Regions from separate parts of the Aliamphritea hakodatensis genome, predicted to be linked through region 3. Evidence: predicted binding sites of a transcription regulator. Region 3 holds the regulator's gene; each other region holds the start of a gene.
The links. Region 3 encodes sigma-54, which starts transcription at its own class of promoters, with help from an activator protein. Its sites were predicted from a motif close to TGGCACNNNNNTTGCTNT; they were not measured.
Positions count from the first base shown of each region.

Region 1: flgB (flagellar basal body rod protein FlgB) is a predicted target of sigma-54. The motif match lies at 7,989-8,006, and genes of this name have one in related genera.
Region 2: PCI15_RS20420 (flagellar hook-length control protein FliK) is a predicted target of sigma-54. The motif match lies at 6,047-6,064, and genes of this name have one in related genera.

Region 1 is NZ_AP025281.1:4,541,586-4,551,835, reverse strand. Features, by position in the region: gene PCI15_RS20625 (sodium ion-translocating decarboxylase subunit beta) at 1-1,145, shown strand, start outside; gene PCI15_RS20620 (histone deacetylase family protein) at 1,217-2,143, opposite strand; gene PCI15_RS20615 (tetratricopeptide repeat protein) at 2,466-4,100, shown strand; tRNA gene PCI15_RS20610 (tRNA-Arg) at 4,117-4,192, opposite strand; gene PCI15_RS20605 (flagellar protein FlgN) at 4,253-4,747, opposite strand; gene flgM (flagellar biosynthesis anti-sigma factor FlgM) at 4,762-5,070, opposite strand; gene flgA (flagellar basal body P-ring formation chaperone FlgA) at 5,200-5,898, opposite strand; gene PCI15_RS20590 (chemotaxis protein) at 5,968-6,915, shown strand; gene PCI15_RS20585 (CheR family methyltransferase) at 6,912-7,775, shown strand; gene flgB (flagellar basal body rod protein FlgB) at 8,038-8,445, shown strand; gene flgC (flagellar basal body rod protein FlgC) at 8,448-8,882, shown strand; gene PCI15_RS20570 (flagellar hook assembly protein FlgD) at 8,922-9,599, shown strand; gene PCI15_RS20565 (flagellar hook-basal body complex protein) at 9,614-10,250, shown strand, end outside.
Region 2 is NZ_AP025281.1:4,498,331-4,508,580, reverse strand. Features, by position in the region: gene PCI15_RS20455 (3'-5' exonuclease) at 1-186, shown strand, start outside; gene fliE (flagellar hook-basal body complex protein FliE) at 375-719, shown strand; gene fliF (flagellar basal-body MS-ring/collar protein FliF) at 761-2,431, shown strand; gene fliG (flagellar motor switch protein FliG) at 2,424-3,446, shown strand; gene PCI15_RS20435 (flagellar assembly protein FliH) at 3,450-4,202, shown strand; gene fliI (flagellar protein export ATPase FliI) at 4,195-5,571, shown strand; gene fliJ (flagellar export protein FliJ) at 5,568-6,008, shown strand; gene PCI15_RS20420 (flagellar hook-length control protein FliK) at 6,121-7,956, shown strand; gene PCI15_RS20415 (flagellar basal body-associated FliL family protein) at 8,122-8,643, shown strand; gene fliM (flagellar motor switch protein FliM) at 8,654-9,625, shown strand; gene fliN (flagellar motor switch protein FliN) at 9,693-10,142, shown strand; gene fliO (flagellar biosynthetic protein FliO) at 10,142-10,250, shown strand, end outside.
Region 3 is NZ_AP025281.1:1,299,248-1,309,497, forward strand. Features, by position in the region: gene PCI15_RS05910 (YhdP family protein) at 1-1,933, shown strand, start outside; gene yjgA (ribosome biogenesis factor YjgA) at 1,957-2,499, opposite strand; gene mgtE (magnesium transporter) at 2,538-3,887, opposite strand; gene PCI15_RS05925 (HPr family phosphocarrier protein) at 4,017-4,286, opposite strand; gene rapZ (RNase adapter RapZ) at 4,347-5,213, opposite strand; gene ptsN (PTS IIA-like nitrogen regulatory protein PtsN) at 5,215-5,676, opposite strand; gene hpf (ribosome hibernation-promoting factor, HPF/YfiA family) at 5,695-5,985, opposite strand; gene PCI15_RS05945 (RNA polymerase factor sigma-54) at 6,031-7,536, opposite strand; gene lptB (LPS export ABC transporter ATP-binding protein) at 7,577-8,302, opposite strand; gene lptA (lipopolysaccharide transport periplasmic protein LptA) at 8,302-8,832, opposite strand; gene lptC (LPS export ABC transporter periplasmic protein LptC) at 8,822-9,391, opposite strand; gene PCI15_RS05965 (KdsC family phosphatase) at 9,388-9,924, opposite strand; gene PCI15_RS05970 (KpsF/GutQ family sugar-phosphate isomerase) at 9,924-10,250, opposite strand, start outside.

The DNA of each region.
Region 1 (10,250 bases), 2.0 Mb from region 3:
TGGCTAACATCCCGGAAGCGGGTTTGGCATATGCGGCTGTAGAGAATGCGCTTAACCTGGGCGGTCCTGAAGTTATTCAGTCTATTGCCTCTGCGCTGAACATGAATACCACTGACATTTATGAGCTGAAAAGTGCTTACGCATCTTCATCAGCTGCTGAGCATACTGCTGCTGTTTATGCCGCTCAGGATGCCGGTTACAACAATGGTATGATGTACAACTTCTACAATGTTGCGATTGCTTCCGGTGTAGCGCCGCTGCTGATCTTCATGGGTGTTGGTGCCATGACAGACTTCGGGCCGCTGCTGGCGAATCCAAAGACTCTGTTCCTGGGGGCTGCGGCACAGTTCGGTATCTTTGCAACCGTACTGGGCGCGGTAGGCCTGACGACTTTAGGTCTGATGGACTTCAGCATTCAGGATGCAGCGGCTATCGGTATCATCGGTGGTGCTGACGGTCCGACAGCGATCTATGTTGCCAGCCTGCTGGCGCCGGATCTGCTGGGTGCGATTGCGGTAGCAGCATACTCATACATGGCGCTGGTACCTATGATTCAGCCGCCAATTATGCGTGCGCTTACGTCTGAAAGTGAGCGTAAGATCGCAATGGTACAGCTGCGTCCGGTTGCTAAGTCTGAAAAGATCATGTTCCCGATTGTATTGCTCATCCTGGTTGCGATGTTGCTGCCGGATGCTGCGCCTCTGCTGGGTATGTTCTGTTTCGGTAACCTGATGCGTGAGTGTGGTGTGGTTGATCGTCTGAGTGATACTGCGCAGAATGCACTGATCAACATCGTCACCATCTTCCTGGGTCTGTCTGTAGGTTCTAAGCTGTCTGCAGATAAGTTCCTGGACGTAGAAACACTGGGTATCCTGCTGCTGGGTGTGGTTGCATTCGGTATCGGTACTGCCTGTGGTGTCCTGATGGCGAAGATCATGAACAGAATGGCGGGTGGTAATGCGATTAACCCGCTGATCGGTTCTGCGGGTGTATCTGCGGTACCGATGGCTGCACGTGTATCGAATAAGCTGGGTCTGGAGGCGAACTCTCAGAACTTCCTGCTGATGCATGCAATGGGTCCGAACGTAGCCGGTGTAATCGGTTCTGCGGTTGCTGCCGGTGTGATGATCAAGTTTGTTGGCTAAGGCTTACAAACTGTAAAAAAAGGCTGCCACGGGCAGCCTTTTTTGTTTGTGTGCGGTAGTGGTATCAGGGGTCATTTGCCGTTTAAGGCTTCCAGGTGTGACTGCACGCTGAACGCCAGTGCGACAGGGTTGTAGCCGCCTTCCAGGATGGAGACGACCCTACTCTGGCTGTAAGTGCGCGCAACGTCCATGATCAGTTGGGTTGCCCAGTAGTAATCTTCTTCGCGCAGATTAAGGTCTGCCAGCGGATCTTCTTCGTGGGCATCAAATCCCGCTGAAATGAAGATCATATCGGGTTTGTGTTTTTGCAGGGCCGGCAACCAGACATCCTCCAGCTGTTGCCGGAATGCCAGGCTTCCGCTGCCGGCGGCCAGCGGGCAGTTAACGATATTCTCCCGCTGAACGTCATGAAGGCGGCCCGGGTAGTAAGGATGCTGAAATGTTGAGCACACCATTACCTCTGGAGTATCTTTAAAGATATCTACCGTGCCATTGCCGTGATGAACGTCAAAATCAAGGATGGCAACCCGATTGATCTCTGGCTTCTGAAGGGCATGCATGGCGCCGATGGCGACGTTGTTGTATAGGCAAAAGCCCATCGCCAGCCCATGTTCGGCATGATGGCCCGGGGGGCGTACGGAGCAAAAGGCGTTGCTGACCTGCTGGCTGATAACCTGTTCGGTTGCCAGAACTGCTGACCCTGCAGCCAGGCTTGCGGCATGCATGCTATCGGGGCACAGTGCTGTGTCTGCATCTGCGTGAACGATGCCGGATACAGGCGCCAGTTGCAGCAGGTCTGACTGGTGATGGCCGGAATGTGCCAGCTTTATCTGATCTGCAGTGACATGTACGGATTCCATCTGTACCAAATCATTGATTAACCCGGTTTTGCTAAGTACTTTCTGTATGGCGATGAGTCTGACCGGGCTTTCCGGGTGCTCTGGCCCCATATTGTGCAGGCCGCAATCCTCATGGCTAATGAAGGCTGTAGTCGTCATATTATTGTTATCCCTGTATTTGTTTCAGTTTACTGAATTCGCTCAGCCCGGGCGCTTAGTCAAAAGTGTAACTAATTTGCTTTATGGTGCAGATATTGACATGGATCATGGTGTGCTGGCGAGTAGCTGCGTAATATGATCATCACAGCATAGAACTGTATTTAGCACCGTGTGTTTCACCCTACACCGGTGCTTTTTTTTGCCCATTTTAAGACGCATGGCGCAAAATCCCTGCCTGCTTCACTCCACCTGTTTCTGACATTCTGATAACCTGAATAAAAGATATATGTGATATCGGTTTAATGTTGGGAAAAGCGTGTCTGTGCCACTTGTTTCGGATTTAAAATTTAATCGCAAAATTGATTACAGTGACACCAGTGTCTTGCTGGTGGACAGTAGTGGCAATATGCGTGCAACGGTGTATTACATGTTGCGCGAGTTTGGCATGCATAACATTAAGGCGGTCACCAGTAATGAGCGGGTGATTCCGCTTATCTCGCAAAATGATTATGACATCGTTCTGCTGAGTCATAACGTGCGGGATTCTGTTACCGGTATTCAGATACTGGAAGAAGCGCGTTATCGCGGGTTTATCCGGCCCAGTGCCGCCTGGATTTGTATGACCAGTGACTCTTCTCAGGAAGCCATTCTCCAGGTCATTGACAGTAATCCGGATGATCTGTTGATTAAACCCTTCACGATGGAGGAGCTGAAACAGCGAATTGATCAGGTAATGCGCCGTAAGATGGCGCTGCGTCCTGTGGATCTGGCGGTTGAAGCCGGGTCGATCGGGCAGGCGCTGAAAATCTGTGAGAACCTGATTTACCGTGAGCATCCTGAATTCGACCATTTACAGATTGTTCGTGGCTCGCTGTTATTGCAGTTAGGGCGGCTGGAGGATGCCCGCCGGCTCTTTGAGACCATTTACCACGAGAGTGGTGAAAAAGAGGCTGGATTGTATCTGGCAAAGGTATACATCGGCATGGAGGAGCTGTCACTGGCACAGGAGCAGTTGCTGAGGCTGATTGAGAGATCGCCGCTGATGATTGCCGCCTATGATTTACTTGCCGAGGTCTATGAAAAGCAAGGGGATCTGGGGGAGGCCCGTGAGATGCTGCGGGAGGCAACCTCCAAAGCCCCTTTGGCTATTCCCAGGCAAATGAAGCTGGGACGTGTCGCCACTAAAACCAAGGTTATGGAAGTGGCAAAGTCGGCCTACCGGCGATCAATATCTCTTGGCAAGCGCAGCAGTTTACACTCAGCAGAGCCTTACCTGTGTCTGGCAAATGTCTTTATGCTCGAAGCGAAACACTCGGATGAGAAAACACAGTATCAGCTTGCCCGTGATATGGATTTGCTGTTGCAGCGGGCTAAGCAGAATTTTCCGAATGATCTTGGGCTGGAAGTGCGCAGCAATCTGATACGCAGTCAGTTTGCTGAGAGCACGGGGGATTTTTCTGAAGGAGAGCGGCTGCTGAAAGAAGCAATTCTGGTGAATGATCGTCTTGAAACGCCGTTAGATCTGGATCGGGAGGTGCTGGCCTTGTCCGGCGATGTAGTGCCTATGCTGGAGTCGGAAAAAGTTGCATCGGTCCCTGAGGCAGGAAAGAAGAAGGCTAAAGATGCGCAGATGAGCCTTAAGGCAAACCGTTTGGGGATTAAGCATTATATGAGCGGTAAAGTAGGTGCAGCGATTAAGTCTTTTGGTGCGGCTGTTGAGTTCGACTTTACTAATTTTGCCGCGATGCTGAACCTTGCTCAGCTGTTCCTCGAAACCGCGCGGGATGATGAGGAGCGCCGTGAAGGCCGTTTAAAAATGGTTGACCGTTATCTGGGTCTGTTGCGGAACGGCCAGCTGTCAGATGATCAGCAGCGTAAGCTGAATGTGCTTGAGCGCTTCAGGAAACTGCCTGCGAAGTCGTTACCGCATGGGCCGCTTGGAGAGCTGATAAAGTAATCTGATGAGAGGGAAGTGGCCTCCCCGAGAGGACTCGAACCCCTATCTAAGCCTTAGGAGGGCCCTATTCTATCCGGTTGAACTACGGGGAGGCAGGTGGCTGATTCTACTGATGTTTCTGCGTGGAGTCACGGGGTAAGCGCGGAAATATTTTAAGCTTTGCCTAAGCGTTGCTGGGCTGAATAATTGCCTTTTCCGCCGGCATTGTCGTAAAGCATGTTTTTTTGATTCTGGCCGCGAATAATGCTCATAAGATGTTCAAGGTTACGGCTGTTGCGTGTCACGACGGTTTCGTTACGCTGGTTTTTCTCGTTTACTTCAAGAAGCAGTGCTTCCAGAGGCTTCCAGTGCTTGAGAAATTCGGCGCGTGGCTCTGGTGGAAGTGTGTCGGAAAATGTTTCCAGGCCTTGCTTGCTCGCTGCAACACCTAACTGGTTAAACAGTGCATTCCGGGATCTGCTGTTGGTTTCCAGCTCACGCAGAATGTCCGTTTTTTGCTGGACCGTTTGCTGGATGTTTTCAACATTTCGTGCAGACAGGGCGTCATACTCCTGATCAAGGAGTGCGCTTAGTTTGCCAATTGTAACCAGCCCCTGCTGATTCAGGGTATTCAGTTCGCTGAGTTGTAAAGGCGTTGCTGTCTGCATATTCCGTATGTTGCTTAGCCGAGTTGTGTTTCGATCTGAAGCAGGCCTTTGGCTGTGCTCAGGGCGTCTACCTGATAGCTGCCATCTTCAATGGCTGCTTTCAGTTCTGCAACACGGTCAGCATTTACACCGTCATCAGTTAAACTGCTGTCGATGGTTTTCTGAATAGCCTGTGCAGTATCACTGATACTGACATTGCTTGCCGGCTGGCTGGCGGGGGCCGTACCAGTGGCAGGCTTGTTGCCCGCTGCAGGTTGCTCATTCACCTTGCCACGAGATAGGGTCGCCTGATTGGACGATAAACCCGTGATATCAATAACCATTTTCTGAACCTCATTTTTCTATGAGTGAGTATATCGGCGCAGTGTGAATAATCTTTAGTTAAAAAATGCTAAAAAAATTATAAAAATTTTAGGTTAAGTATATCAGTGATATACAGACGGTGCTAATCGTTAGGGTGTGACTGAGACAACGCCAACACGGCTGACATACGCGCGTACGATACGGCCGGAGCGGGTGTTTTTTACATTGATCTGTTTGCCCTGTTCACCGTCTTCGAGTGCAGTGCCATTCATACGCACCTGCATGCTGCCATTTTTAGCTTCAATGACGACACGGTCTCCTTTGCGTACCAGGAGATGCTTGCTCAGGGCCTGGGCCGTGATGATTTGCTTGCTGCGAAGGGTGCGTTTGAGTTGCCGGTTAAACAATTCCGCACGGTCCGTAAAATAGGCCTGGCTTACCTTGCGTATGTCAGTTTCGACCAGCGCGATGTCCTTAGCCCCCAAAATGGTGCCCTTGTTTAATGGCCGGGTTGTATGGGCAACCGGCAGCCATTGTTCAACGGTGCCGGTCAGAAAAACCTGCCACTTGGGGCGGTCGCACTGAGCGGCAATACTTACCCTGCTGGCCCGTGTTGGTGCGTGTTTGAAGCTGATTGGCTGTTTACAGCGGGAGAGCTTTAGCTGGGGGCTGAGAGGGCGTAATCGGATGCTGGTGCGGGCCAGTGGTTGTTCTACGGAATACACGGAATACAGATAATCTTCCGCCTGTTGTTTGATTTTGGTCGGGTAGGCGCTGGCATGGGCCTTTACTGCCAGAGTGAAGATCGCTATAAAAGTAACTATTAATGTGATGGTTGGGTGATTCACTGGATAATTTAAACCATTACTTACCATTTGAGTAAACTAAGCAGGTCCACTCAGTACGTAGGAATAATCATGTCAGTAAATAAGATTAGTGTAAACCAGCGACAGCGGGTGAGTGATGTTGGCCATAACCGCCTGGAGTTATTGCTATTTGGCCTTAATACTGAGCAGGAATATGGCATCAACGTATTTAAGGTTCGGGAGGTGCTTCCCTGCCCGGATCTGACGGGTATTCCCAAGCAGACAACGTCTCTGAAAGGGATGGCGCATATCCGTGGTGAAACAATACCGGTTATCGACCTGTCAGAGGCGATTGGTGAGGAGCCGGTCAGCCCGGAAGAGCGTAAAAGCTGTTTCCTGGTTGTGACTGAATACAGTCGCCGTACGCTTTCTTTTCTTGTACGCCGCGTTGACCGTATTTTGGCAACCCACTGGGATAATGTTACGCCGCCGCCGGTTGAGCTGGTTGGGCAAAACTATCTGACCGCTGTTTTAGAGCACGACGGTAATCTGATTGAGATTCTGGATGTCGAGCAAATTCTGGCAGATCTGATTCCGAGTAATACCGCTGTCAGTGAAGATATTGCGACGGAAGAGGTTAAAAATCACGCGAAAGAATATCACGTGATGGTTGTCGACGATTCAAATATCGCACTGAAACAGGTGCAGCAGGTATTTGAAGGTATGAGCATCAAAGTCACCACGGCTAAGAACGGTAAGGCTGCTTTAACGCTGCTGGAACAGCTGGTTGATAAGGGTGTTGATGTGCCTTCACTGTTCCTGATGGTTGTTTCTGATATTGAGATGCCGGAAATGGACGGTTATACCCTGGTTAACCGTATCCGCGATAATGAAAGCTTGCGTAAACTGCACGTTGTGTTGCACAGTTCCCTGAGCGGACGCTTTAACCTTTCTATGATTAAGAAGGTTGGTGCTGATGCGTTCATTGGTAAGTTTGATGCAGATGAGTTGGCAACTGCAGTTGTAGAGCGTATGAAGGCTGTTGAATCCGGTCTTTGACAGGTGGTGGAGTAAAGGTTCTGGATACTTCTAAGTTAAAGATTACTGATCAGGAATTTTCCCTGTTTTGTGATTATCTGGAAAATGCCTGCGGTATTTTGTTAGCCAGACATAAGTTGTACCTGGTTGAAAGCCGTTTGGGGCGCTTGATGAAAGAGCGTGAAATTCCCACGCTGGCGACGCTGGTAGAACAGCTGAAGCGGCCGGGTAGCCGGGCTCTGAATGAGCAGGTTATCAATGCAATGACGACCAATGAAACCTTATGGTTTCGTGATATACATCCGTACACTATTTTGAATAATCAGGTTTTACCTGAGCTGGCAGCTGCAGGTAGCCGTCAGCGGTTACGGATATGGTCGGCGGCCTGCTCAACGGGGCAGGAGCCTTACTCAATCAGTATGTCGATTGAAGAGTTCAGACAATCCGGTAAGGGAAGCTTTGGGGGCGAGGAAATCGTCGCGACGGATATCTGTACACGGGTTTTGCAACAGGCCAAGACAGGGGATTATGAGCGTCTGGCATTAGGCCGGGGGTTGTCTCAGGAGCGGCTGAAGCGCTTTTTCTCACCCAAGGCTGATGACATCTGGACGATTAAGCCAGAGCTTAAACGCCGGATTAATTTTCGTGAGCTGAACCTGCTGGGCTCATACAGTACGATGGGGCAGTTCGATATCATCTTTTGCCGTAATGTACTGATTTACTTTTCCACCGAATTAAAATTAGAGATTCTGCGCAAAATGCATAAGTCTCTTAAGAAGGGCGGTTATCTCTTTTTGGGGGCGTCTGAATCTTTATCCGGTCTGAGTGACTGCTATGAAATGATTCACTGCAGACCAGGTATTATTTATAAAGCTATTTAAGCCGTTTTAAGTGATTTAAGAACCCCGGACAGTTCGCTGTCCGGGGTTTTTTTATGCCTGGAAGATGCATAACTGCAATGCGGAATAACGGGAAATGCCGCTTTGCCGCTCTGTTGCCGGTGGGTTGCCGGTCTATTCTTTAAGGGGCATTTGGTTGCCGCTTATAATTTATATTTTTAATTATATTGCTGATTATAAAGGGTTTTTTGTAGTTGGCATTCTGCTTGCATTTAACTGGTCAGTTAATTTTAGGAGTGTCAGCATGGCAATCAGTTTTGAATCAGCACTGGGTATTCATGAGCAGGCGGTCTACGTTCGTAGTAAGCGTGCGGAAGTGCTGGCAAATAATATTGCCAATGCAGACACCCCGAATTTCAAAGCGCGGGATATGGATTTCAGAGCCATTCTGCAAGGTAAAGAGTCACAGATGCAGGCGGGTCAGCTTGAGTTGGCGCAAACAAAAAATGGTCACAGCGAAGGTCTGGTCAGTCCGGATTTTGCCGCAGAAATGATGTACCGGATTCCGCGTCAGCCAAGTATTGACGGCAATACGGTGGATGTTCAGACAGAAATGGCCCGTTATACAGAAAATGCTTTGGACTACCAGGCGTCATTTCAGTTTCTGGACAGAAAGTTCAAAGGATTAAAAAGCGCGATTAAGGGTGAATAATTATGTCATTGTCTAATATTTTTGATATTGCCGGTTCAGCCATGAGTGCGCAGAGTGTCCGGCTAAATACCACAGCCTCTAATATGGCCAATGCTGACAGTGTCAGCAGCAGCTACGGTGAAACGTACCGTGCCCGTAAGGCTGTTTTTGAGCTGGGCCGTCAGGATGAAGTACAGCCGGGTGTGCCGTTGGGTACGCAGGCGGGGCAAGGCGTTGAAGTGGCCGGTATTGTTGAGAGCGACGCACCGTTACGTCAGGAATACAACCCAAACCACCCGATGGCAAATGAAGAGGGGTACGTATTTTATCCCAACGTCAACGTGGTTGAAGAGATGGCGGATATGATTTCCGCGTCCCGTTCATTTCAGATTAACGCTGAGATTATGAATACTGCGAAGCAAATGACGCAGCGTGTGCTGACCCTGGGTCAGGGCTGATAACGTCGGTTTTGCGTGAGAGTTCAGAGGTAATTAATTATGTCGACAATTAATACGAATCAGACATCCAATGTCTACGAGCAGATTAATGAGGCGAATAAAGCGCAATCGACGCGGACGCCGCAGACATCCAGCGACAGCGATATGTTCATGCAGCTGATGATTGCTCAGCTGCAAAATCAGGACCCGACCAGTCCCGCGGAAACAAATGATTTCATGCAGCAGATTTCCAGCATGAGCCAGGTTGAAAGTATCAACAACCTCAATGTCACGATGAATAATCTGGCAAGTTCAATGTTGTCCAGTCAGTCTGCGCTGCAGGCGTCATCGATGGTTGGGCAGAATGTTTATGCCAAGACCGATGTGGCAACAGTTACTGCCGATAACAAAGATGTAAAAGGCATTGTTGAGTTGCCGGCTTCAACATCAAATCTGCGGGTCAAAATCTTTGATCCGACAGGTGCTGAAATAGAGACCCTTGACCTGGGGCCGAAAAATGCCGGTGATCTTAACTTTACCTGGAACGCAGGAGACGATGCTGCTTTCAGGAACTACCGGGTGGTTGCTGAGGTAGCGACTTCAGACGGATATAAGGCAGTGAACAGTTATCTGGCTTACAACGTCAACAGCGTCACACTGGGTCAAAACGGTGTTGGCATGAAACTGAATACTGACGCAGGTTCTATTGCGTTCAGTGATATCAAACGGATTGGGTAAGGCAGGAGAGTATCATGGCGGGTTTTAATACTGCGGTTACAGGTTTAAAAGCAGCAACAACCGATCTGGATGTCACGGGTAATAACATTGCAAACTCCAGTACGATTGGTTTTAAGTCTTCTCGGACAGAGTTTGGCGACATTTATGCCACCGCTGTTGTCGGTGCCGGTTCAAGTAACGTGGCGGGTTCCGGTGTAATCGTATCTGACATCGCACAGGATTTTCAGGCCGGTACCATCGAATTTACCAATAACAACCTGGATCTGGCGATTAACGGTTCAGGTTTCTTCCAGCTGGATGACGGTCAGGGCGGCGTAACTTACACCCGTGCCGGTGCGTTTGAACTGGATAAAGACGGTTTTATCGTGTCTAAATCCGGTAAGCGTCTGCAGGGCTATGGTCTGGACAGTGACGGTAACCGTTTGCCTATCGGTGATCTGGCGGTAACGCAGAAAGAGAGTCCGCCGAAGGCGACAGAAGAAATTGATTTGTCCTTCAATATTGATGACCGGGCCGATGCAACAAAACTGGTACAACCATACGACCGCGATAACCCGGCTACGTTTACTTACAGTACGACGGTGCGTAGTTTTGACAGCCTGGGTAACGAACATACCATCAAGTTCAATATGGTTGAGCAGCCGCCAATCC
Region 2 (10,250 bases), 2.0 Mb from region 3:
CTGTCTCACGTGTATCACGACATTATCAAATGGCGGAGTATTGGCGGTAATGCTGATCTGCGCTTTGATACTATTTCCAGAAACCTTGATATTCCGATGCTTGAACGGCACACCGCGCTGGGGGATGCCATTACAGTTGCGCTGATGTACGTACGGCTGAAATATGGCGAGACGCCAAACATCTGAGCCGGTTATCTGGTTCAACCTGTCAAAAAATAAACGGGCCTGATGGCCCGTTTTTTGCTTTTATCTCTCTATGTATAGTTTTTTGACGTTAATGAATGACGTTTTTTTGGCGAATACGCCGGATTATTACTTGAATAGACCTAGTCTACGCATATAATGTCAATATATTGCCGATTTCTGAGGTGGGTATGATCGAAAGAGCCGACATAAATTCTGTCCTGGAACAGATGCGTGCGATGAAGTCGCAGGCGCAGCAGGGGATGCAACAGGCGCCTATGGGGATGCCTGTGTCCGGTGTGAATGATGATACTCCGGGTTTCGGCGAAATGCTGAAAGGCGCGGTAGATAAGGTGAATGGCATGCAGAAAGAAGCCAAAGCCCTGTCGACCTCCTTTGAACGGGGAGACCCGGGTGTTGATCTGCACCAGGTAATGATCAGCATGGAAAAAGCATCGGTTTCATTCGAGGCAATGACTCAGGTCCGTAACCGGATGGTGTCGGCCTATGAAGATGTTATGAAGATGCCAATTTAATGGCGCTTATTGAATTAACGGTTGTGTGGGCACTCAACTAAATGGAAAACGCATCTATGGCAGCGGGTGGTAGCAAGGGTATAGCCTTTGGCTTCAATCGTCTGAGTCTGGTTCGTCAGCTGGGGCTGATGGTCGGTCTGGCGGCTACTATCGCTATTGGTTTTGCTGTGGTGCTGTGGTCTCAGGAGCCGGATTACCGGGTGCTGTACAACGACGTTGCCTATGCTGATGCCAATGAAATTGTCGATCAGCTACAGCTGTTTGCTATTCCTTATAAATTTGATGCGTCAGGGCGTTCGATCCTGGTGCCTAACGAGCAATTGCATAAAGCCCGTCTGCGTCTGGCTGCGGAAGGTTTCAGTGGCGATAACACGGTGGGGTTCGAACTGCTTGATAAAGAGCAGGGTTTGGGCACCAGTCAGTTTATGGAAAATGCCCGTTACCGGCGCGGGCTTGAAGGTGAGCTGGCCCGTACCATCAGCAGTATGGTTTCCGTGCGCAAGGCGCGGGTGCATCTGGCGTTGCCAAAACAGTCAGTGTTTGTGCGTGATCAGCGCAAGCCAACCGCTTCTGTGTTTCTGGAACTTCTGGCCGGACGTAAACTGGACCGGGTTCAGGTCGAAGCCATTGCCAATCTGATTGCGTCCAGTATTCCTTCTTTGTCCAGTGAAGATGTCACGGTTGTTGACCAGAAAGGTCGCCTGCTGAACACCCGTGATGCGGATGTTGATGTGGTGCTGGCGGCTAAACAGCTGGAATATACCCGCAAGATCGAAGAAACATTGCTCAACCGCGTAAACAGTATTCTGCAGCCGGTTGTGGGGCTGGGTAACTTCCGTGCAGAAGTATCCGCTGAGGTCGACTTTACTGCCGTAGAGCAGACCGATGAAATTTTTAACCCGGATTTGCCGTCGCTGCGCAGCGAACAGACGCTGGATGAAAGTACCACCGGCAGCAATGAAGCCCGGGGTATTCCGGGGGCCCTTTCTAATCAGCCGCCGGGAGCCGCGTCGGTTCCGGAAATTGCCGAAGGTGAAGCTGGAGCAGGCGGGGCTGAACCCCCGCAGAGTGCCCGCTCACAGGCCACCCGGAATTTTGAGCTGGACCGTTCCATCAGCTATACCCGCCACCAGATGGGACGCGTCAAGCGTTTGTCGGTCGCGGTGGTTGTGGATGACTTTTTAGCGGCCGGAGCTGCGCCCGAGGCAGGCAAGACTGCCTGGTCACAGCAGGATCTGGACCGCCTGACCATTCTGGTACGTGATGCGGTGGGCTTTTCGGCCCTGCGTGGTGACAGCGTCAACGTTCTGAACTCGCCATTTGCAGCGCCGGAAGAGTTTGTGGATGAGGAAATTCCGATCTGGCAGCAGGAATGGGTTTGGGACATCGCCAGAAAAGCGGCAGCGGGCCTGTTCGTTCTGTTGTTGGTGTTCGGCCTGTTGCGGCCAATCCTGAATCACCTTGCTGCAGCCAGCCAGAAAGAGAAGAAAGATGAGAACTCGCCTGAGGGCGATATTTCTGCGCAGTTGGAGTCGCTGGAAATGGACGGTATGTCCGCGGATCAGGTGACCTTCAGTGGTATCGACAGTGCGTTATCACCGACGCCTAATGAAACCTATGAGTATCAGCTCAATGCTATTCGCAGTATGATTGCTGAAGACCCTGCCAAAGTGGCGCAGGCTATCCGTCAGTGGGTAAACGAAGATGAGTGAACCAACGCCGGCTCCTGAACCGGGCATAGAGCTGAACAAACTGCAGAAGGCGGCCGTCCTGCTGATCAGTATGGGTGAGGCGGATGCGGCCGAAATTCTTAAATATCTGGGTCAGAAAGAAGTTCAGCTGATCGGTTCAGCGATGAATGACCTGGATAACATTCCCCAGTCGGCGGTGGAAGCCGTGATGGCTGACTTTATGGAAGCCATCAGCGATCAGACCAGTATCGGTATCAATAATGATATCTACATTAAAGAGATGCTGGGGCAGGCGTTAGGTCTGGAAAAAGCCCAGACGCTGATTGACCGTATCCTGATGAATACCAATACCTCCGGCCTTGAAACGCTGCGCTGGATGGAACCCCGTCAGGTGGCTGAAATTATCCGCTACGAACACCCTCAGATTCAGGCGGTTGTACTTGCCTATCTGGAGGCGGATCAGTCCGCCGCGGTGCTGGCCAGCTTTGATGAGGTGGTGCGACTGGATATTCTGATGCGTATTACCGCACTGGATCAGATTCAGCCATCCGCGCTGCAGGAACTGAACGATATCCTTGAAGCTCAGTTTGCCGGTGCTTCCAGCCAGACAGCTTCGCTGGGTGGTCTGAAGACAACCGCCGAGATTATGAACTACATTGACAGCTCGCTTGAAGCGGACATCATGGAGAAGATCCGCGAAGTGGACGAGAGCCTCAGCGATCAGATCTCCGACCTTATGTTTGTCTTTGATAACCTGATTGATATTGAAGACCGCGGTATTCAGGCTATTCTTCGGGAAGTAAATACAGATGTACTGGTTGTTGCGCTGAAAGGTGCTGATACGAACCTGCAGGAAAAGATTTTCCGCAATATGTCCAAGCGTGCTGCCGACCTGCTGCGTGATGATCTGGAAGCGAAAGGTCCGGTACGTGTAAGTGAAGTAGAAGAAGCTCAGAAAGAAATTCTGGGTGTGGCACGTCGCCTTGCAGATGATGGTGAAATCATGCTGGGTGGCGGCGGCGAAGAGATGCTCTAACCGATGAAGGCAATCGACAGTTCAATGGTGCGGATCCGCGCCGGTGAAGCAGTGGTTACTCAGCCATGGGATTTGCCCGTGGTGAAGAGCCATCACGTGGTGGCGCTGAACGAGCTGCAAAAAGAAGAAGAGATCGCGGTTGTCGAAGATGAAATCGTTGCCGAAAAGCTGACCCTCTCAGAACTCGAGTCTATTCGCGAAAGCGCCCGTCAGGAAGGTTATCAGGAAGGCTTGAAGTCGGGCAATGAGATCGGGCGTCAGGAAGGGCAGCAGGCCGGCTATCAGGAAGGCATGGCGTCCGGAACCAATGATGTAACACAGCGCATATCCCAACTGGAAAGTATGGTGCAGCAGGTAGAACAGCCGCTGGATCAGATCAACGGTGATGTCGAGCATATGCTGGTGGCGATGGTGCTGGAACTGGGGCGCGCTGTTGTGGGTGCTGAGTTGCAGACCAGTGCTGATGCTGTCAGACAGGCGGTTCAGGACGCGGTTGCTCAGCTTCCTCGGGAAACCGGTGCTGTTGATATATCCGTACACCCTGACCAGGTGGAATTGCTTGAGCCGTTACAGCAGCGTCATGAAAACTGGCGGCTGATTGCAGATAATACTGTCAGTGCCGGAGGCTGTAAGGTCACGACCGGTAATGCGCAGATTGATAATACCGTTGATACCCGTTTTCAGTCGGTGGCAAGCCAGCTGCAGGCGCATTTAACCGAAGTGGCCCGTCAGGGGCCTGATCAGAACAATGAGTGATAACCGTCTGCTGGACCGTCTGGCACGTTTTCACGATGTTTCTTACATTCCTCCCGTACCTGTTGCAGAGGGGCATATAACCCGGCTGATCGGCCTGACCCTTGAAGCGGTGGGTATTAAAGCTTCAATGGGGGATTACTGCCTGGTATATCCTGACAAGGGGCTGCCTACTGAAGCTGAGGTGGTTGGTTTTTCCGGTGACCGGATCTATCTGATGCCCATTGATGTGGTTGAGGGGCTCGCACCCGGTGCCAAAGTGCTGCCAAAGCAGGGCGGTGGTGATGTTGAGGTTGGTTTTAATCTTCTTGGTCGGGTAATTAATGGTATTGGCAGGCCGCTGGATGGCCGCGGGCCTTTAGGTTGTGATACCCGGGTACCATTGCATGGCCGAACGATTAACCCTCTGGCCCGTCAGCCAATTAATCAGACCCTGGATGTAGGTGTTCGCTGTATTAATTCATTGCTGAGTGTGGGGCGTGGTCAGCGTTTAGGGTTGTTTGCCGGCAGTGGTGTGGGTAAGAGTGTGTTGCTGGGCATGATGACCCGTTTTACCGAAGCGGAAATCGTTGTCGTTGGCCTGATTGGTGAGCGGGGACGGGAAGTACGCGAATTTATTGATCACAGTCTGGGGGCTGAAGGCATGGCCCGTTCAGTGGTGGTTGCCTCGCCGGCAGATGATTCGCCGCTGATGCGTTTGCGGGCAGCACAGTTAACCACCCGGATTGCTGAATATTTCCGAGATCAGGGTAAAAATGTACTCCTGTTGATGGATTCTCTGACCCGTTACGCACAGGCGCAGCGTGAGATTGCGCTGGCAGTTGGGGAGCCTCCTGCAACCAAAGGGTATCCGCCTTCGGTATTTGCAAAACTTCCTAAGCTGGTCGAGCGGGCCGGTAATGGCGACCACGGCGGCGGTTCGGTGACGGCGTTTTATACGGTTTTAACCGAAGGTGATGACCAGCAGGACCCGATCGCTGACTCCGCCCGGGCGATTCTGGACGGGCACATTGTATTATCCCGTTCGCTGGCGGAGCGGGGGCATTATCCGGCCATTGATGTGGAACAGTCCATCAGCCGTGCGATGCCGCAGATTGTGGCGCCTGAGCATTTGCAGGCGGCAATGGGCTTTAAACAGATCTATGCTAAATATCAGCAAAGCAGTGATCTGATCTCAGTGGGGGCGTATATGAAAGGCAGTGACCCTGAAACGGATTTTGCCATCGAGCGTATGCCGTTAATGCGTGAGTTCCTTCAGCAGGGGCTGAATGAGTCTTTTGATTTTAAGACCAGCCTGCAGAGCATGGCGATGGTCTTGTCTTCTAATCCGCAGGGTGGTGATACGACAGCCGCTACGCAGGCTAATCAGTGAAACGTTCTAAGCGGTTAGAAATTGTTCTGGAACAGGCTGAGCGTAAGCGTAAGCAGGCGGATCAGTTGTTGGCTGATAGCCAGGGGCGTGTGCAGAAGGGGCAGGAGACCATGCAGCAACTGGAACAGTATTACGCTGAGTACGCGAATAATTTTTATGCCAATGGTGCGGGCGGGGTGAGTGTCCAGCAACTGGATACCCATCAGGCATTTATGCAGAAGATCCGTGCGGCGATTGAACAGCAGCGGCAGGCTATTGAATCTGATCAGCAGCATCTTGAGAAAGTTCGGGAGCACTGGAAAGCGGCTTACGGGCATTTTAAAGCCATCGACTCTGTGATTGATAAGGCCCGAGAGGATGAGCGCCGGGTTGATGAGAAAAAGCAACAACAGCAAATTGATGAGCGCTCACAGCTGGTTCGTACTCCTTTCATTTAATGTAATGGCATGTCTGCCGGCACATAATTCTTCCAAGTTGGCATTAATCCTGCTTTAGATATTCGTAAAGAGGCGTAATTTGCGCTTTCAGATATTTAGGTAGGGCTGCTCTATGAATCCAATGCTTCCTGTTTCGACCGGTACCGGATCTCTTCTTGATATAGGTGGAGCCGGCGCTGCGCCCGCAACGGCGGGGCTTGGAGGAAACTTCAATGCAATGATTCTGCAGACCAGCCAGTCACAGACAGGTACCTCTGCACTGGTCAGTACACAGAGGCAAGGGCAGGCAGAGGGCGGCGAAAGCTTGCCGCCGGGTACTGTCTCCCAGGCTCAGGAGCAGGTAACTGCCCGGGGAGATATTCAAAACAGTGTTGATAAGTCCGGTGAAAAACAGACCGCTGATGGCAGCGAAACCCTCAGTCAGCTGAAAAAGTTTCTGGAAGCGGACGTCTCAGCGGAATACTCACTGATACAGGAAGGGGGTGTTCAGTCCCGTTCATCACAAGAGCTTTCAGGATTAGCCGTCGTTTCCGATTCTCAGCCTGCTGATACCAAAGCGGCTGTCGGTCAGCAGGTTGCACAATCTGCTGGCGTGCCGGCCGATCAGTCACCTTTATCAAAAGCGGTGCATGAACTTGTCAGTGCTCAGCAGTCAGTTGCTGGTGATAATACTGTTGCCGGCAATGAACAGAATGCCCGGCAGGTTGCAGCTGTATCTGAAAATCCAGGTATTAAACAAGATGCGGCAGCCCCTCAGCAGAATCAGCAGCAGTTGGTTAATCCGTCTGTGGAGGAGCTGGCATCCTCTGTTAAATCGGTAACCAGTGAAACGAAGGCAACTGCGGTCGCTGAAGCATCACCTGCTGCAAGTAGCGGCGATAAAGTCGCTCAGCCGGGTGTGGTGCCGCCGGCACCTGTTGCTGGAAAGTCAGCTGAAAACCTTGCTGCAGCAACCAGTCAGCCAGCAAATGGCGTTGGTGAGTCTGCTGTTGCTCAGGCCGATATAGCCGCAAGGCAGTCGCAGCAATCAGCCATACAGGCCCCCGAAGGGCAGAAAGTTAATGAGCAGGCACAGCAGTTAACCCAGCGCGCTGCAGAGGCACAGACTGGTAAGTCTGTCTTGCCGGGGCAGGAAGCGATTGCTGCTAATGCTGCTGGTGTGACTGTCGATGAACAAAAAGCTGAATCCCGTCAGGCTATCAGTTCCTCTGCCAGAGGGGCTGAAGAAAATGGCCTGATTAAAGGTCTGGTTGCCGATAACAGCAAGGCTGCTGAAGGACAGAAGCCTGTTCTGCCAGCCGGTGTCAGCCCTGCAGTCGACAGTCTGGCAAAGTTACAGAACTCAGCTTCGCTGTTAACTGAGCAGTTAGCAGAGCAGGCCGTCAGCAAATTAGCCTCCAGAGCTTCCGCTGCGGAATCGGTAAAGGCTGAAGGTTTTGCTGATTCACTGTCAGCATCACTGGCCGGCAGCAGTGTTGCCCGGGCTGAAAAAGTGGGGGCTGAACCACACCAGTTACAGATGCAGCAGGGGTTACGACCGGGTAACCCGGCCTGGGGGCAGGCAGTCAGCGACCGGGTAGTATGGCTGGCGTCTCAGAACGGTAAAGTGGCAGAAATCCGTCTGGATCCGCCGGAGCTGGGCAGTCTGAATGTTAAGCTGGAAATTAAGAATGAACAGGTAAGTGTGGTGTTTAATACGCCCCATGCCAGTGTGAAGGAGTCGCTGGAGCAAAGCCTTCCGAAGTTGCGGGAAATGTTCGCTGAACAGGGGTTGGAACTGGCTGACTCTTCAGTGGAAGATCAGAGCTCCCAGCAGCGGGAAGACACTCAGCAGCGTGAGGCATTTGCCAGTGGTGGATACGGTGCCGAAGGTGAGCTGGACGACGCGCCTGAAGTGTTAGCTACACAGGCTGCCCAGAGTGTTTCCATGGTTGATTATTATGCTTAAACAGCTGTTTTAACTTCGCTTAGTGCAGATTTTTAAAAAGTCCAACAGAGGATTCAATTTCTTCTGCGCGTAATGCGGAATTTGGTGGCTTCCGCTGCTGAATCAGTATGTTATATTAGGCCCATTATTCTAAGATAAATCGGCTGTATGCCGCTGGGATGTTTGATGGCTGAAGAAAATACTGAAGCAGATGGTGCCGGTGAAGGCAAAAAAGGCGGTAAGCTGAAGCTTATCCTGATTATTGTGGGTGCAATCGTGCTTGCGGCGGGTGGTGCTGTGGGCGGTATGATGTTTCTGGGCGGCTCTGATGAAGCTGCTGAGCCGGCTGAAGCTGCTGCCCCTGTGAAGCAGCAGGCGCAATACAGCAAGATCCGGATTCTGTCCGGAGATCCTTATTTTACCGTTACAATTAACAGTAATGACGGTAAAACCCATTACCTTCAGGTCTATGTTGAGACCAAGTCCCGTGATGATGAAGTGGTTGCTGCGCTGACCAAGCATATGCCGCGCATTGTTAACCGTCTTACCCGTCTGTTCAGTAATCAGTCGTTGTCAACGTTACGTACTCTGCAGGGCAAACTGGATTTGCAGGCTGCGGCTACGCAGGAAATTCAGGCAGAAATGCAGGACAAGATCGGTAAGCCAGGAATAGAAAAAGTCCTGTTTACCGGTTTTATTATGCAGTGAAGGTTTATCTATGACCGTTAAAGACCTGCTTTCACAAGACGAGATCGATGCCTTATTACACGGTGTTGATGGCGGTGAGGTAGAAACGCAGGAAGAAGAGCCTCAGGACGCGGGTGAGGTACGTGTTTACGACCTTGCCAGCCATGAGCGAATTGTCCGTGGCCGGATGCCAACGCTTGAAATGATCAATGAGCGTTTTGCCCGTCATACCCGTATTAGCCTGTTCAATCTGTTACGCCGTAATGCTGATGTCTCTGTCGGCGGTGTGCAGATTATGAAGTACGGCGATTACATTCATACCCTGTATGTGCCGACCAGTATTAACCTGCTGCGGGTATCGCCGTTGCGGGGAACCGCGTTGCTGGTGATGGATGCCAAGCTGGTTTTTAAACTGGTGGACAACTTCTTCGGTGGCGACGGCCGTCACGCTAAAATTGAGGGCCGGGAGTTCACCCCGACCGAGCTGCGCCTGATTAATAAGGTAATCGGTCAGTTCTTTGGTGACCTTGAAGATTCCTGGCAGCCGGTGATGCCGCTCAAATTTGAAGTCAGTGGCCATGAAGTAAACCCGGCCATGGCAAACGTGATTAATCCTTCCGAAGTGGTTGTGGTCAGTTCTTTTCAGGTTGATCTGGATGGCGGTATGGGGGAGTTCCATGTCACCATGCCATACGCCATGCTGGAGCCGATTAAGGATACGCTTGTGTCTGGCTATCAGCGCGCTGAAGAAGAGCTTGATGAACAGTGGTTGAAAAGCTTGCAGCAAGAAGTGCTGGAGGCACCGATGGAGCTGGGGCTTTCCATTGCCGAGCGGCAACTGACCCTGCGCGATGTCGTGGATTTTGAAGTGGGTGATATTATTCCGGTTGATATACCGGATAAACTCAAGCTAACGGCTAACCGGGTACCGATTTTTACCTGCAACCTGGGAACGTCCCGGGGAAATCTGGCGGTAAAGATCCTCCATGAAATAAAACGATAAAAATTCGCTAAGCTTAACTGTATAGGGTTAACTTGGCTGTAATCAGCTACATAATGAGAACGCTTGTATGAGTGATGAAACAGGTAACGTCGATCAGGACGCAATGGCAGACGACTGGGGCGCGGCAATGGCTGAGCAGGTTGGTGATGCCGGCGGTGGTGCAGACTGGGGTGACGCTCTGGCAGAGCAGGCTACCGGTGAGGCGGCTCAGAAAGTGGAACTTGATGAGCTGACTGACGATGCTGCGATTGTAAAAGATCCTAAGCTGGACGTTATTCTGGACATTCCCGTGACTATCTCCATGCAGGTAGGTCATGCGGAAATTCCTATCCGTAATTTGCTGCAGCTTAATCAGGGATCAGTGATTGAGCTGGACCGTGTTGCCGGTGAACCGCTGGATGTAAAAGTAAACGGCACCCTGGTTGCCCATGGTGAAGTTGTGGTCGTCAATGACCGTTACGGTATTCGTCTTACCGATGTGATCAGTCCTGAAGAACGTATTGAGAAGCTGCGCTAGTGGTCTGGCGTGTTTGTCTGTTTTTGATAACTGCGCTGCAGTCATTCTGGCTGCTGGCTGATACGGTCTCCGGTGCAGCCCCTGCGCCGGCTACCGGTCTGGTTTATA
Region 3 (10,250 bases):
TGTGCTGCTGGGCAGCAATATCTTTTCTGAACCGGTTGAAGAGTTGCAGCAATGGCGGGTAACCGGGCAGGCAAAGACTGCCGTGAACCTGAATTTACCGCTGGACGATCCTGAAGCGGTACCTGATGTGGATGTGGCTGTGGATTTATCTGCAGGGCAGCTCAGCTCAGACGCGCGTCAGTTAAGTTTGTCCGGGCTGGTCGGGCGCTTGAATTATAATCAGCGCAAGGGCCTGTCATCACCGTCACTGAAAGGGCAGATATTCGGAGAGCCGTTTAGCGCTACCATTCTCAGCCGGAATACCCGGCAGGGCACCGTTACTTCGACGACGTTAAACTCCCGGGTCGAGCTGAAGAAAATTCAGCAATGGACCGGAGAAACCGTGCTCAGCGGTATGCAGGGCAGGCAGGCGTATACCGCTACGCTGGATATCTGTGCAACGGCCAGTTGTTCTAAGTTGCAGATTGAGAGTGATCTGAAGGACACTGAACTGAGTTTTTTTGCACCGCTTAATAAGCCAAAAGGTGAAAGATTGCCTTCGCGATTCTCTATGAATTTTGCGGCTACGCCGACGCTGACGTTTAACTTAGGTCAGCGGCTGGCGGCGGCGATGGTGTTGAGAGGGGAGGACATTGAACGTGCTAAGTTTGATTTTGGCACGCAGAAAACCTCTTTACCTGCGCAACCGGGGTACAGTCTGTCTGGTTACCTTGACCGTTTAAATATCGACGAATTACAGCAGTTTTTATCGGCTAACGGTCTGGTGAATGAGACTTCGCCGGCCCCGGGCGGTACGGCATCGGCATCGCCGGCGGCGCTTGAGGCAATTGCAGAAATTGATATGACGCTGTCTGAAGTGTCTTTTGGAACCACCCGGCTTAAAGATGTCCGCTTAGAATTGCAGGACCTTGGTGAGCAGCGCCGGATCAGCCTTCACAGTTCCGCAGTGCAGGGGTCGCTCACGATTAGTGATAACCGTCCATATTTGCTGGATCTGGCCTATATCGACCTTGATGCCCTGTTGCCTGAAGATGCCGGTGATAATGCAGCAGAAGCGCCGTTTGTGGATTCAGCCATCAGGCCTGGTCAGTTGCCGGCTGCGAATGTAAAAGTTGGTCAGTTGGTGTACCACGGTAAGCGCTGGGGAGAGTGGGGCTTTAGTCTGCGAACCCAGGATGGCGACAGCGTATTCAGTGACCTGTACGGGCGTATGGATCAGTTGAATATTAAAGGTGATATACGCTGGTCTTCCGGTACGCCTTCGCAGTCAGAACTGCGCCTGAGCTTACGGGGCGATAATGTCGGACAAAGTCTGATGACTGCAGGCTATCAAAAGGTGCTGGAAACCAGAGAGTTTCGTGCGGATACCAAAATGTTCTGGTCCGGTGCGCCCTGGCAGTTCAGTCTGGGACGTGTCAGAGGGGGCGCAGACTTTGTTGCGGAAGAAGGGCGACTGATTGAAAGCGGAACTTCCAGTAACTTTTTGCGTATTTTTGGCATTCTGAACCTGAATACCCTTGGCCGGCGGTTGCGGCTGGATTTCAAGGATCTGTTTGCCAAGGGCGTCAGTTTCGATGTACTTAAAGGCCGCTACCGGATTGAAAACGGTATCGCGTCGAGTGTGGAGCCTCTGACACTGGATGGCCCTTCGGCCGATGTTCAGCTCACCGGTGATATCGATCTGGTGACGGAAACGCTCAATACGGAAATGCAGGTCACCTTGCCGGTGACCGATAACCTGCCGATTGCGGCTGCTCTGTTAGGCGCGCCTCAGATTGCCGGCGCAGCGTTTATCATCGATAAACTGTTCGGCGATGAAATTAAAGAAAAGGTGGCCGCGGTGCGCTACCGGATGCAGGGCGACTGGGGCGATCCGCAGTTCGAACTGATTACTTCCGGAAAAGACCGGACGCAGGGTGTGGTTGAAAACTGACCCGCGTCCTTAGCCGGAAAGATTTAAAGCTGGAAGCGGGACTCAGCCCGTTCCCGGAGGTACTTAAACAGCTTCCGGGCGGCAACCGGCGGTTTATTCTGAGACAGCTCTTTTTTAGCATTGCGCAGCAACTGGCGCAGGTGCTGAATATCGGCACCGTCATCTTCATTCAGATAGGCCTGCAGGTCAGCATTGTCACCCTCAATCAGGCGGTCACGCCAGCGTTCCAGTTTATGGAACATCTGTGCATGTGCCTGTTTGCCCGCTTCAAAGCGGTCCAGGGCGGCTTCAATGGCTTCTGTGTCTTCGCTGCGCATCAACCGGCCGATGTATTGCAGGTGGCGGCGAATCGCCTCTGAACGGGGCTGAAGGCGGCCTGCTTCAACGATGGCAGCACGCAGCTCCTCACTCATTGGTACCTGTTCAGCCTGCTCTTTGTTCAGCGCGGTGATTTTGGCGCCCAGATCCTGTAAGGCTTCCATTTCGCGCTTACGCTGGGTTTTTGAAACCCATTCTTCATCATCGTTAAACTGTTCGTCGGCGTCCGGGAAATATTGGTTACTCATAATGTCCACTTAACTTAAGGGGGTTAGCGGGTATGCCACTAACTATAGAAGAAGGTTGCCAGACCGAGAAAGGCAAAGAAGCCTACTACATCGGTGATGGTTGTCAGTAATACGCTGCCGGCCAGTGCCGGGTCGATTCCCCAGGCTTTAAGAATAATCGGTAACAGCGTGCCGGCCAGCGCAGCAGCTATCAGGTTGATGACAATGGCACAGCCGATAATAAGGCCGATGGTGGTGTCCTGAAACCAGAGTACCGCAATCACTGCAACCACAATGGCCCAGAGGATACCGTTGGCAGTGCCGACCACCAGTTCACGGTTCAGCAACCAGCCGGCGTTAGACCGTTCAACGTGGCCCAGAGCCTGACCCCGGATCACCAGCGTTAATGCCTGGCTGCCGGCAATGCCGCCCATACTGGCGACAATGGGCATCAGTACCGCCAGGGCAACCACCTTATCGATGGTGTCTTCAAATATGCCAATGACCGCTGAGGCAATGAAGGCCGTAATCAGGTTAACCCCCAGCCATACCGCTCTGCGGCGGGTGGTTTTCATAACCGGGGCGAAAGTATCTTCGTCGTCGTCCAGACCCGCCATACTCATCAGCGAGTGGTCGGCGTCTTCACGGATGACGTCGACCACGTCATCGATGGTGATACGGCCCAGCAGCTTGTTATTTTCGTCTACCACAGGTGCGGATACCAGATCTTCCTGTTCGAACAGTTGTGCGACCTTGTCATCCGGCATTTCTGCTTCAATGGGTTCCGCGTCGGTGGACATGATTTCCCGGACAGTGATGCTCGGGTCGCTGACCAGCATCCGGGTCAGCGGCAGGTTGCCGATGTATTCATCTTTCCGGTTAACCACGAACAGGCTGTCGGTCATATCCGGCAGCTCGTCGTGCCGGCGCAGGAAGCGTAACGCTGTTTCCACGCTGATATCCGGGCGCACCGTGATGGTGTCTGTGTTCATCAGGCCGCCGGCGGTATCTTCCGGGTAAGACAATACCGCTTCCAGACGTTCCCGGTTCTGGCTGCCCATTGAGCGCAGAATTTCCCGGGTCAGGGTTTCCGGCAGTTGCTGGATGACGTCGGCCATGTCATCGGTTTCAAGGGCTTCGGTGATGGCCAGAACTTCCTGCGCGTCCATCTGGCTGAGGATTTCGGTCCGTACATCATCCCCCAGATCCTGCAGTACATCGGCTTCCAGTTCCTGGTGAATCAGACTCCAGAGCAGGCGCCGTTCTTTCGGTGGCGATTTTTCCAGCAGGTGAGCGACCTCAGAGGGGCGCAGGGTATTGTTGAGGGTATAACGAATCTGTTTGAACTCACCACTTTCCACAGCTTCTGAGAGTTTATCTAGATCTGTTCTTTCAGTGGTTTCGATCATTCAGGGCCTCAGCAATTCCGGAAAAAGTGACGGGCAGGCATAACCGGCTTATCACCGGTGAAAGGCTATTATAGCGGATTGTTTTTCAAGGGATAAGGGATGATTGCGGCAGGAGCGGGTGTGGCAGGCTTATTCTGCTTCGTCAAAACGGTTATTTATCAGCTCAACGATTGCGTTCAGTGCTTCCTGTTCATCTTCACCGTCGGTACTGATCGTCAGTTCGGTGCCTTTGCTGGCTGCCAGCATCATGACCGACATAATGCTTTTGCCATCAACCTGACGGCCATCTTTTGCCAGCTGAATATCACAGCTGAACTTGCTGGTGAGGTTAATCAGCTTAGCGGCGGCCCGGGCGTGCAGGCCGAGTTTGTTGATGATGGTTAACTGTTGTTCCTGCATAAGTCCTGATACGCCTCCGTTGTTTACAGTGTCAGGGTGGGGGCAAAGCTGTTTGCCGCTTCAGGGAAGTTCCCTGTGCCTGACATGAACATTATCCATAGTTCGTCTGAAATGGCTAGCTAACTGCTCGGCGATAAACACTGAGCGGTGGTGGCCGCCGGTACAGCCGATGCCGATTGTGACATAGCTGCGGTTATTTTTTTCGAATACCGGCAGCCATTTTTCCAGATAACCGGTGATGTCCGCCAGCATTTCACTGACTTCTGTTTCCTGGCTGAGGAAATCGATAACCGGTTGTTGCAGGCCGGTATACTCGCGCAGGGGGGGCAGCCAGTATGGGTTCGGCAGGCAGCGGACGTCGTAGGTAAAGTCCAGATCCAGCGGCAGACCGTATTTGAAACCGAAAGATTCAAACTGGATAGACAGCCCCTGTTCCTGTTTCTGCATGATGCGCAGTTTGATGCTGTCGCGCAGCTGATACAGTGACAGGCGGGTGGTGTCCAGACGCAGATCTGCCAGTTCCGCCAACGGGCCAAGCAGCTCGCGCTCATACTCGATAGCGTCTTTCAGGCTGCGCTGTTCGTTAGAAAGCGGGTGCTTGCGCCGGGTGGCACTGTAACGTTTAAGCAGCACTTCTTCGTTGCTGTCCAGATATAAGAGCTCACAGCTGATGTTCTGTTTTTCCCGCAGTTTTTTCAGAATTGCCGGAAACTCTTCCAGATTACTGAGCGGGTTACGGGCGTCAATACTGACCGCCAGCAGGGTTTGCGGTGCATCGTTACTGGTTTTTTCCGGGGGGCGGGTGATCAGTTGGGGTAACAGGTGGGCAGGCAGATTGTCGATGCAGTAGAAGCCAATGTCTTCCAGCGCCTGCAGAGCGGTACTTTTACCCGAGCCGGAACGGCCGCTGATCACTACCAGTTTCATGTCAGTTATTCACCTTGTAATGGGTCGCTGCCTGCAGTAATTCTTCGCCGGAGGAAGCACTGCGCAGCTGTTGACGAAATTCGGTCTGACTGAACAGTTCTGCCAGGTTGCCCAGCGTTTGCAGGTGTTTATCACAGGCGTCAGTGGGTACAAGCAAGACAAACAACAGATCAACAGGCGCGCCGTCGATGGCGTCAAAATCAATGGGATTGGCCAGCTGAACGAGGCATCCAACCACCTGATTGTAGTGGTCCAGTCTGCAATGGGGAATAGCGACGCCTTCTCCGATACCGGTACTTCCCAGGCGTTCCCGGCCGATCAGGCCTGAAAAGATGTCTTCTTCTTCAAGGTCGTCTGACTGTTGGGCGATGGTTTTACTGATGAGTTCCAGGGTGCGTTTTTTGCTGCCGCCCTCAAGAGCGTGGAGCACTCTTGAGGGGGTAAGTAGATCTTTGATTAACATAAGGTTTCAGAAACGTTGCTATTTGTGATTCTTTAGTTTTTCTTTATGTTTGATAACCTGGCGGTCGAGCTTGTCGATCAGGCCATCAATTGCGGCATACATGTCATCGTGTTCGTGTGTGGCGAACAGTTGGCCACCGGCTACATGAACATCACCTTCGGCTTTTTGCCGGGTTTTTTCAATGCTCAGTGTGACCTGGGCGTTGGTGATGTTGTCGAAGTGACGTTCCAGTTTGCTGAATTTGCTGTGCACATAGTTGCTCAGTGATTCTGTCAGTTCGACGTGGTGACCAGAAATATTGATTTGCATGGCAATCTCCTTGTTAGTGCATTACGGATGTTATCCGTAATTTCATTAAACCAGACGCTTTCGTTCATTTGAAGGTGGAATATTCAAAGACTCACGATATTTTGCGATGGTTCGGCGGGCGACTTTGATTCCCTGCTCATCCAGCAACTGGGTAATTTTATTATCACTCAGCGGCTTGGCAGGGTTTTCAGCAGCAACCAGTTTCTTTATCAGCGCACGGATTGCGGTGGAGGAACAGGTTCCGCCTCCGTCCGTGCTGACGTGGCTGGAGAAGAAATATTTAAGTTCGAAGATACCTCTCGGGGTATGCATATACTTTTGGGTGGTTACCCGGGATATGGTTGATTCATGCATGTCGACAGCTTCGGCAATATCATGCAGCACCATTGGCCGCATGGCTTCTTCGCCTTCTTCCAGGAAGTCCTGCTGGCGGGCGACGATCTCACGGGTGACCTTCAGGAGGGTTTCATTACGGCTGAGAATGCTTTTAATGAACCAGCGCGCTTCCTGCAGATGGCTTTTGAGATAGGTGTTGTCAGGGCTGTTGTCAGCCCGTTTAATCAGGTCTGCATAGCTGTCATTGATGCGTAACCGGGGAGAGGCTTCAGGGCTGAGTTTTACCTGCCAGATACCTTTGTCCTGGCTGACAAATACGTCAGGTATGACGTATTCAGAATGGCTGGTGGTGATCGTGGCACCGGGCTTCGGATTCAGCGACTGAATCAGGGCGACCACGGCCTGTAACTGTGGTTCTTTGAGCCGGGTTTTACGCATCAGCAGTTTGTAGTCATGGCTGCCAAGAATCGGCAGGTACTGGCTGGCGATCTTACGGGCTTCTTTGAGGTACGGGGTGTCAGCCGGTAACTGATCCAGTTGCAGTAACAGGCATTCACTCAGGTCGCGGGCAGCAACACCCGGCGGGTCAAATTGCTGCACCCGGCGCAGCACCGCTTCAATCTCGTCGAGTTCGGTTTCCTGCAGGCGTGAATCGTCCTGGCTGGTGAAGTGCTCGTGAATGGCTTCCAGTTCAATGCTCAGGTAGCCGTCCGGGGTAATTCCATCAATGATATTGGTGGCAATTAACTGATCCAGCTCGCTCATTGGCGTCAGGTTCAGCTGCCAGTTCAGGTGATCCTGCAGGGTTTCTACCGCCGTATCATTGGCTTCAAAGTTGCTGTCGCTGAAGTCATTATTGCTGGTCGATGCCGGCGTGGCCGTCTGAAAGGTATCTTCCCACTGGCTGTCCGTTGACAGCTCATCCGGAATGTCTTCATTCCAGTCACTGTCTGCTACATGGGTGTCTTCCGGTTCAGCACTGACTGTTTCAGTGGTTTCCTGCCTGGCTGGTGCGTCGGCGTCATGCTCGACTTTCGCTTCAGTGTTTTCGGCTGCTTCTTCTTCACCCACTTCTAACATAGGGTTGGAGTCGAGGGCTTCCTGGATTTCCTGTTGCAGGTCAAGCGTTGACAGTTGTAACAGCCGAATCGCCTGCTGCAATTGCGGGGTCATCGTAAGGTGCTGGCCAATCTTCAGTTGTAACGCCTGTTTCATATAACTGCTTGTACCTGTCAGAGAATGGAAAGGGAGAAAACTACAGGCGGAACTGCTCGCCCAGATATGCCTGCTTCACTTGCTGATTACTCAGTATATCTTCTGGTGCGCCAGCGGCAAGAATATATCCTTCACTGACTATATACGCCTGTTCACAAATATCTAATGTTTCACGCACATTATGGTCAGTAATCAGGATGCCGATGTTTTTGCTTTGCAGGTGTTTAATGGTGGCTTTTATATCGGTGACCGAAATAGGGTCCACGCCTGCGAAGGGTTCATCCAGAAGAATGAAGCTGGGTTCTGTTGCCAGGGCGCGGGCAATTTCAACCCTGCGGCGTTCGCCTCCGGATAAAGCCATCCCCAGACTGTCAGCCAGATGGGTTACATGAAATTCTTCCAGCAGTTCGGCCAGTTTTTCTTCGCGCTGCTGTTTGTTCAGTTCCGGACGGGTTTCAAGGATCGCCATAATGTTATTCCGTACGCTGAGCTTACGGAAGATGGACGCTTCCTGTGGCAGGTAGCCGATGCCTTTGCGGGCACGGTTATGCATGGCCTGTTTGGTGAGGTCCTGATCATCGAGCAAGATCGTGCCCTTATCAGCGTCTACCAGTCCGACAATCATATAAAAACAGGTGGTTTTGCCTGCGCCGTTAGGGCCCAGCAGGCCGACAATCTGTCCACGCTCGATATGCATGGAGACATCTTTTACAACGGATCTGCCTTTGTAGCTTTTAGCCAGATTTAATGCTTTGAGACTGCTCATTAATTGTTGCCGCTCTTATCATTGCTTTGAGCTGCTTTTGGCTGAATAACCATAATCACCCGTTCATTTGAAGCTTTGTCGTCGCTGAATGCTTCAATGGTACTTTTTTTCATGTTGTACACAATCCGGTCACCGGTGAAGACATCTCCGCCCTGCGTGACTTTAGCTTTCCCGGTAATGACCAGTATTTCAGCGCTGGTATCGTAATCCAGCTTGTTACCATACGCATGGGTAAGCGGTTCCTGCTTATTGGGCTTTTGTTCATAGTGAGCCGGGCTGCCCAATGCTTTGATGTTCGTGACGCCGCCGTTTTTTTGTTGTAACTCGACAGTGCTGCCCTCGATCTTCAGGGTGCCCTGCTGAACATTGACGGCACCCTTGTATACCGTAATCCCGGTCAGCTCATTCATATTGGCGCTGTCTGCGGCAATATGGATGGGTTGTGATTTGTCTTCAGGCAGAGCGTTTGCCAGCCCGGAAAACAATGCTGACAACAGGATGAGTGGTGTTGCAATACGGCTAATTGACATAGTGAAGCCCTTTTACTTGGGATTGCAATTCGACAGTGTTGGCGTTGAAATCAGCTTCCATGCCAACACCTGTTGTGCGGCCTGACTGATCAGATATTGTGACTTTTGCGGCGGTTTGCGCAAGCTTTTTCTCGGTATAAACCGTCAGGGTTTCCGTCTTCAGTGTCTGTTGCTGCTGAGGTTGCTGAAGATCCCGGACAATAACATTGCCGATAAACTCTACGTGTTTGTTTTTATCCGGCATTTCGGCCTGATTACTGGTGACTGACTGCGTGATGTTGCCGTCTGTGTAAAATTGCAGATGAGGGTTCTGCAGTTCAAGGCGCTGCTTTGTCGGCAAGTGCTCGGTGAATTCGGCGGTCAGGGACTGGGTTTGTAACCCGTCGGTAGCAAAGTCTTTGACGTGACTTTGCTTGATGAAGTAGTCCGCCTGCGGGTGTGCCGGCTTATCGGATTTTTCCGCTGATTTCTTAGTGCTGTCCTGCCAGCCCAGATAGAAGACGCTGATGCTGACAATGATGACGGCGCTGAATATACGCAGGCGGGAACGGATGCTCACAGGTATTCAGCCCAGATTGCATCAAGTTTATTCTGCGCGGCCAGAATGGTTTCACAAAATTCTCTGCCGGCGCCCTGACCGGCCTGACGGCTGGTGCACCAGTCGGCATGCTGGCGGACAAACTGATGGCCGCCGTTGACGGTTGCACCAAAAGTAACCGCCCGGATAGCAGCCAGATCTGGCAGGTCATCGCCGATGTAAGCGGTATTTTCTGCGTTAAAGCCGGTATCTGCCCACAGGTCCTGAAGTGCGGTGAGCTTATCTTCCCGTCCCTGATACAGGTAGGAAATGCCCAGTGATTTTGCTCTTTTTTCAACCTGAGGAGAGCTTCGGCCAGTGATGATTGCCGTTTGAATGCCTGCTTTTTGCAGCATTTTGATGCCAAGGCCATCCAGCGTGTTGAAGTTTTTAATTTCGCTGCCGTCGGGCAGAAAGTTCAGTTTGCCGTCGGTCAGTACACCGTCGACATCGAAAACCGCGAGCTGTATGTTTTGCATCTGCCGGATAAGTGCTTCAGAGATATTGGTCAGCATCAGATTACTCCGGCCTGTAGCAGGTCATGCATGTTCAGTGCGCCGACAGGTGTGCCTGCTTCGTTCAGTACGATCAGGGCATTAATTTTATGGCTCTGCATGATTTGCAGGGCTTCAGCTGCGAGCATTTCTGCCTCGGCCGTGGTGCATTCGCGGGTCATCACCTGGCTGATCGGGGTGTGTTTAAGGTCGACATTCTGGTCAAGGGTACGTCGCAAATCACCGTCGGTGAAAATGCCGATGAGTTTACCGGTTGCATCCTGAATACCGGTCATACCCAGACGTTTACGGGTAACTTCCAGTAAGGCGTTATCCAGTGACGTATC